2 regions of the Roseiconus lacunae genome follow, and region 1 is predicted to be linked to the other one. Evidence: riboswitches for the same ligand, from Rfam matches in the RefSeq annotation. Region 1 holds a riboswitch; the other holds the start of a gene.
What was found. Region 1 has a riboswitch for cobalamin ahead of FYC48_RS15255 (ribonucleoside-diphosphate reductase subunit alpha). Riboswitches for the same ligand answer to the same signal wherever they lie in the genome.

Region 1 (3,483 bases):
AAGGTCTAGGAACTCGATAAAATCTAAATGCCAAGGTTCCAGATACGCACAAACGGCTCCCTTGCGTTTGCCACCCTGATTGACGGCGACGGCGGCATCGTTGACGATTTTCAGGAACGGGATCACTCCTTGACTTTCGCCATTAGTGCCCTTGATTATTGATCCCGTCGCACGGATGTTGGTCCAGTCATTGCCCAGACCACCGGCCCATTTTGAAAGCCGTGCGTTGTCACCGATCGACTTGAAAATGTGATCCAAGTCGTCTTGCACGGTTGTTAAATAGCAACTACTTAACTGCGGATACGGCGTTCCCGAATTGAATAATGTCGGCGTCGCGCTGGTAAAACGCATCGAAGAGAGCAAATCATAGAACTCGATCGCGCGGTCGGTTTTCGACTCGCCAGGTTCGTTGATCGCCAGCCCCATCGCAACACGCATCCAAAAATATTGCGGCGTCTCAATTCGGCGACCTTCTAGATGCAACAAGTACCGATCGTAGATTGTTTGCAAGCCAAGGTAGCGGAATCCGCGGTCTCGCTGAGGCGTGAGGGCTTCGGCAATCCTAGCGAGATCAAAGCCGCGAAGATCATCCGACAAGCGTCCTCCGCGAATGCCTTCGATCACGTAATGCTCGAAGCGGTCGCGGTAAAACGACTCGAAATCAGTAGAGAATTGCGTTCGCCCCAACGCGTGTCGATAAATGATGCTTAGTTGCAGTTCCGCGGCCAATTGGTCATACGCCGGATCACGTTCGATCCGACTACGAGCAGACAAAACCGTTGCCCGCGTGACATCATCCGGCGTCATACCATCAAATGCACCACGCACCACTTCGCCGACGATTTCGTCGACGTTGACTTCGGGTCGCGATGCCGCATCACAGTTCTTGAGAAAACGCACGATGCGTTGCGTGTCGAACGGCACTCGCACCCCGGGTTCAAGTTCTACGAACAACCGTTGCTCTTGTCGCGGCGGAATACTCAAAGAATCCAGTCGACTGTCTTCTCCGCGAATCGCACGGATTCGAGCATGTTCGGTGCGGTAAAGGATGTAGCGACGGGCGACACGAAAGTGTTCCCGCCGCATCAAGCCGATTTCGACGACGTCTTGGATTTGCTCGACAGTGACCGGCTCCACCGCATCGCGATCGGTCGCGACCTCGGCGACTTGCCCCACAATCGAATCAATGTCTTCGCGAATCGCACTATCGAGAGGCTGCTGGTCGGCCAAATTTAGTTCGGCTCGAAAAGCTTTGTCGATTGCCTTCGCCACACACCCAGGCTCAAAATCAACCAGCCGCCCGTCTCGTTTACGCACCACCGCGTGGACGGTCTTTGCAGACTCTGCAGAAGCCCCCATCAGTCTTACTCCTTTCGACGCCCGCAGATAGGACCACGCGGACGCTGCGATCTCTGCAACGCTTCATCGATAGCGCAATACTAGCGACGCAGTATCGGCGCAACGATCGAATATCGGTATGAAGACGTGCAGCTTGACGAGTTGAAACACCCAAACGATACCTGCGGCGTTCCGCTCGAACTTGCAGTAAATCACACGCATACATCGCTTGCAACGATCGCCTCAATCCAGGAAGGCACTCAATCGTCTATCTCGTGGTAGGTCTTCTGACTCACCGCACGCACGCTTGCTGCCTTCTCATCGACAACTCGTCTCGCCGAGCGAGAACGTCGTTGTGGACAATGGCCTTCCTAGAGAAGAAGCGTCGATTGCACCCTTTTGGATGCGGCGGTTCACAGCGGCCGGACCGTCCCGGAATTGCCTTGGAGTAGCCCAAGACTCACCGGAGTTCCCTGTTCACGAGCACGGAAGATCACCGCACTCGTCACCACGAACGCCGGCAATCATACCGGTTTGGGTTTTGCTGTCAATGAAGTTTTCACGGTCTTCGGGATACGCCCCGGGCCGTCAATCCGCTGTGTCAGACAGACGGTTCGTGTTTCGTCTCAATATTTAAAAAGAGGATTTGCCGATCGGCGTTAGGCACGGTTTCCGAGCAATCACCGAGGCTGACTTCGGGCGACGGAAGACTCTCACTTGAATTTTCGATTGGAATAAAATCCTAGCGAAGGGAATCGATCTTGTTCCTTAAGAACCTCAGTTCGGGTTCTTGTTTGGCCAATGAAAAGGCTTTTTCGAACGCCGCGATGGCTTCGTCTTGTTGTCCAAGTCGTCGCAGCAGCTCTCCGCGCGCCGAATGGGCGAGGTAGTACTCTTGCAATTCACCGCGTTTAAGAATGGAGTCGATAATCTCTAGTCCGGCCAAACTACCGTCTCGCATCGCAATCGCGACGGCGCGATTCAGTTGAATGACTGGGGATGAGTCGGCCATCCGCAGAACATCGTACAACGCGACAATCTGCCCCCAATCGGTTTCACCCGCATGCGAGGCTGCGGCATGCGTGGCAGAAATCGCTGCTTGAATCGAATACACGCCGAATCTCCGTGTGCGCAACGCTCGCCGTACCAGCGATTGCCCTTCGCTGATCAAGGCTTGATTCCAACGCGTTCGATCCTGATCCTCTAACAAAATGATGTCGCCGTCGCGGTCTGTGCGAGCCTCCCGTCTTGATTCATGCAGCAACATCAACGCTAACAACCCGATCACTTCCGGATCGGGAAGCAATTCGGATAACAATCGAGCCAACCGTATCGCTTCGTCTGACAAATCCACTCGAGTCAACTCGGTCCCACTCGAAGCGGAGTAGCCTTCGTTGAACACGAGGTATATCACCGTCAGCACGGATTCCAATCGGGACGGTAAATCTTTTGACGACGGAATCACAAACGGAATACCGGCGTCACGAATCTTTGCTTTGCCCCGCACGATTCGCTGAGCCATCGTCGACGGTGTGACCAAAAAAGCGCGGGCGATCTCTTCGGTCGTCAGCCCACAGACTTCACGAAGCGTTAAGGGTACCTGAATCTTGGAATCGATCGCCGGGTGACAACAGGTAAAGATCAAACGCAATCGGTCATCTTCAATTTCATCGGCGTTTGTCGATTGATTTGCCGATTCGATTTCGGCAAGCCGACGAGCCAATTCAGGCTGCAAAGAGTCGCGTTTCGCGCGACGGCGCAGCTTGTCGATCGCCTTGAAATTTCCCGTGGAAATCAGCCAAGCGACGGGATGTTCCGGTACACCTTCGGAGGGCCACTGTTGCATCGCCGCCGTAAACGCCTCATGCATGGCCTCTTCGGCCAAGTGAAAATCCTTCAAACGCCGAACCAATGTGGCAAAGACCTTTCGAGAATCGTTGCGATAAATCGCTTCAATGTCTTCGCGGTGCATCGTTATCCTGCGTCGATCACGACTGTCTGAAGAAACTTAAACGTTACCATCGAACGCCTGTTTGAGCGTTTGAAGATCCAGCTTCTTCATTTGCCACAACGACTGAAACATTCGTTGCAGCGCCGCCGGATCGTCGGCGGCGAACCAGTCCTCCATCAACGCCGGCCAGACTT
Region 2 (3,483 bases), on a different contig from region 1:
TGCCGAAGGACACAAATAGGTTGGCACCACTTGCTGTCCGCCGGCATGATTGTCGGGGTGCAGGTAAGGGATCGCCGGATCAAGTTTTTCGTAAAGCGATTGCTGTTCAATAAACGGCAATATCGTCGTGCCCCAGCTTGGACGCCATCGCATCCGCAACGCCCAATTGGTCATGCTCGCGAAGCCAGCACCGCCATACGGAAGTCGCTTGTAGGCGGAGTGATAATTTAGAATACCAAGCCCGAGTTGCTTTTCATTGTTCAAGCACTGGACTCGCCGCGCCGCTTCGCGAACAGACTGCACTGCCGGAAGTAACATCGCAATCAACATCCCGATGATCGCAATCACGACCAATAATTCGACCAAAGTGAATCCTGGCCGAGTGTTTGAGGCCATTGCGTTGCCGCTGCTTAGGCGAGCCCGTGCGTTGCTGACGATACGAGCCTTCGTGTTAGAGTCGGCGGCGGACCAAAGACCGATCTCGTCTCGAGATCGGCCGCATCCGATGCAAAACGACGATGCATTCAGTCGGCATATCCCATTGCAGGGCGATGTGACTGGTCTGTCGTTCGCGTGTTCGCGATAGGGCTCCGGACCGACGTGTTCACTCACGAAGTCATCCTCATGCGCGGTTTCGACGTCGACGGCGAAGCATCATTCCGAACGATAGTCCGCCGAGGGCTGCCAGCGCCGACGGTTCGGGAACCGCACTGACATTAATGACGCCCACCGCACCGGTTGGCAGGCCGACGTAGTCAAAGCCACCGGAATCAAACGTGACCCAGTTGTCTATGATCGCGTTGCCCTGCGAATCGCGAGAGATACCCGCAATGCTGTTTCCGCTTTCATCGACCAACTCGCCACTGCCGACGACATCGACCAGGCGGACATAATTGATGTTGTTTAGATCAAGAACACCGCTAAGCACCAAGGCGTCAGTGCTTAGTTCATCCAAATCAAATGGCGTGCCCCAGTTGTTGGCATGTTTGCCGGCAAGGTTGTAGACGTTGGACATGTCAAAGCCCTGGAACGTCCCGGCGCCCGCGGTGGGGGCCGTGTTCAGTGAGATCGACGGGAAACGCAGGAAGTCACTGCCATTGCTAGAAACTTCGACGAACGCGAGCTCGGCGAACAGCGAGGTGTTTCCACCTAAACCAAATCCGTTCTCGAACACGGCAAAGTCCGCGCCGTCACCGTTCGCGATCGCCTTGTCAAAGCCAAGCGTGATCGTGCCCGGCATATCGATCCCGATGAATCCGTAGGTGTCCGAGTTGTCAAAGACGTTGCCGGCGTAAGGGTCCGTCACGGACCCGGCATGGAAGCTGCTCGGTTCGCTACCGACGTCCGGTTGGTAACGTTTGTCAAAGCCGGTAAGACCATCCGGGCGAGCGATCGGGCTGTACAGATCACCGAGGGAAGCAAAACCGGTTGTCGGAGAAACCAGCCGATCACCAACGCCGGGGGCTGGTGAGTAGTCGACCACACGAGACTCAAAAACGGACAGCTCGCTTCTCGCGATCGGGTTGTCGATCGCTCCGTCGGTCACCCCGGAAATTCCTGAGTAAGGGCCGTTCTGTTGCGCGATCGCAGTTGCGGCATTCAAGCAAGTCAATGCGACAATGATTAAGGTGAGGTGCTTTTTCACGATGGATGATTCTGGCAGGCGCGACCGGAAAGTTCTCAGGGTTGGCCATCTGTATCGTCGCTACGTGCGGACTGGTCAGACGGGCAGTCACGGCGTTGGATTCCCATCGTTGGGAGGAACACCGATGCGGGGCAAAGCCGGGAAGACGCTTTCGGATACGCGGTTGCGGGTAACATGCGTCAGCAATGACGGTGCCTTCGATAGGGCACGTGTCTGCTGCAACGACCGCCCCATTCCAGGAGGGCACTGAGCCGTCTTGCCTTAGGTAGGTCTTCTGACTCACCGCCTTTTCCGGTCGCTCGTTGCCTTCTCATTGAGGATCAGCGGAAAATCGCAGACCATCAACAATGGCATCAAGAATTGAGCGACGGATGCGATCCGATTGAGATCGCGGGCGGCACACAGCGGCCGGACCGTCCCGGAATTGCACCGGAGTTCCCTGTTCACCAAGTCACAGCGCATCGCGAATCTTGGTCACCAAAGGCAGCCAGATACTACCGCCGGCAGTGGGCCTGTCAAGCATGTCGTTTCTCGCGTTTTTTCTTGGCACGCCGGTTGCACCTCCCTAACAATGGCGGGTGACGTTCGGTTGCGTCCGGGATTGGCTCATTTGTCTGGCCAGAATTTCGAAGTTTCTGGCTGATCAACACAGCGACTGGCTGGGAAGAGCCAGACGCAAATCGGTGCTCAGCAATGAATCAGACGATCGCCCGCGATCGAAACGAACGAACGCTTCAACAGAGGTGCTAAGAGTGCGCATTCCCGACAGAAACGATGATGGACCCCGCCGGCACGATATCTTCTGCATCGCAGCGTCGATGGGCGGGATTGAAGCGATCTCCGAGCTTTTGCGTCAGATTCCCGCCGAGTTTCCGGGGGCGATTTTCGTCACCCAGCACACCTCTTCGACCAGTCGCCGTATTTACCTTGCCGAAATCTTCGGTCGCCATGCCAACTTGCCCTGCCATCTTGCGAGCGACGGTGAACCATTTCGCAAAGGAAGCGTGTACGTCGCGGTCCCCGACCATCACTTGTTGATTGAACGAGATTGTATTCGGACCGCGATCGGCCCCAAGGAGAATTATGCCCGTCCCGCTGCCGATCCAATGTTTCGTTCGGCCGCCGTTCATCATGGAGGAGCTGCGGTCGGAGTTGTGCTCACCGGAATGTTGGATGACGGATCGGCCGGGTTAGAGGCGATCAAGCAATGTGGTGGCAAGGCGCTCGCCCAGCATCCCGAAACGGCCATCGCACCTGACATGCCAAGCAATGCGATCCGCTACTGCGATGTCGATGGCGTGTTGCCGCTTGACGGGATCGCAACGGCGATGTCTTTGCTTGCCGAATCCTCCGCCGGAGATTCAGTCCCGCCTAGCCAAACGTTGCTCACCGAACTGGCCTTTGCTCAATCAGTCGAAAGCAATATTCCTGCCGAGCAACGCATCGGTCAACTCTCGCCCTATATGTGTCCCGATTGCAGTGGCCAGATGTGGCAGGTAGATCAAACCTCGTTGCGCCGTTTTCGATGTCACGTCGGACATGCTCACACGATTAAGTCACTTGTTGAGTATCACAGCGACGCCGCCGAGCGGATGGGATGGTCGATGTTACGAACCTTACGAGAGAAAGAACGAATGATTCGTCAGCTTGCCGATGAAGAAGATCAGAAGGGAAACACTGACGTTGCCGCGATTTATCGCCAGCAGGCCGAAGCTGTCGGGCAGCAAGCAGCGTTGATTTCCAACGCGATTAAGCTCGCACCCGAGAGCAACGTTCCTCAAGGCAGCACAAGGAGTAGTGGGATCGAAAACGGGCTCGCTGCCCTGCAGAGCAATCTC

Region 2: linked by a shared signal. The riboswitch ahead of FYC48_RS28555 (PEP-CTERM sorting domain-containing protein) and the one ahead of FYC48_RS15255 (ribonucleoside-diphosphate reductase subunit alpha) in region 1 are both predicted to bind cobalamin.

The regions. Positions count from the first base shown of each region.
Region 1 covers NZ_VSZO01000010.1:379,326-382,808, forward strand. Annotated here, with positions in the region: gene FYC48_RS15255 (ribonucleoside-diphosphate reductase subunit alpha) at 1-1,359, opposite strand, end outside; cobalamin riboswitch at 1,599-1,866, opposite strand; gene FYC48_RS15260 (RNA polymerase sigma factor) at 2,081-3,310, opposite strand; gene FYC48_RS15265 (VOC family protein) at 3,347-3,483, opposite strand, start outside.
Region 2 covers NZ_VSZO01000067.1:50,781-54,263, forward strand. Annotated here, with positions in the region: gene FYC48_RS25490 (DUF1559 domain-containing protein) at 1-396, opposite strand, end outside; partial or broken gene FYC48_RS28880 (DUF1289 domain-containing protein) at 427-612, opposite strand; gene FYC48_RS28555 (PEP-CTERM sorting domain-containing protein) at 623-1,645, opposite strand; cobalamin riboswitch at 1,893-2,142, opposite strand; gene FYC48_RS25500 (chemotaxis protein CheB) at 2,398-3,483, shown strand, end outside.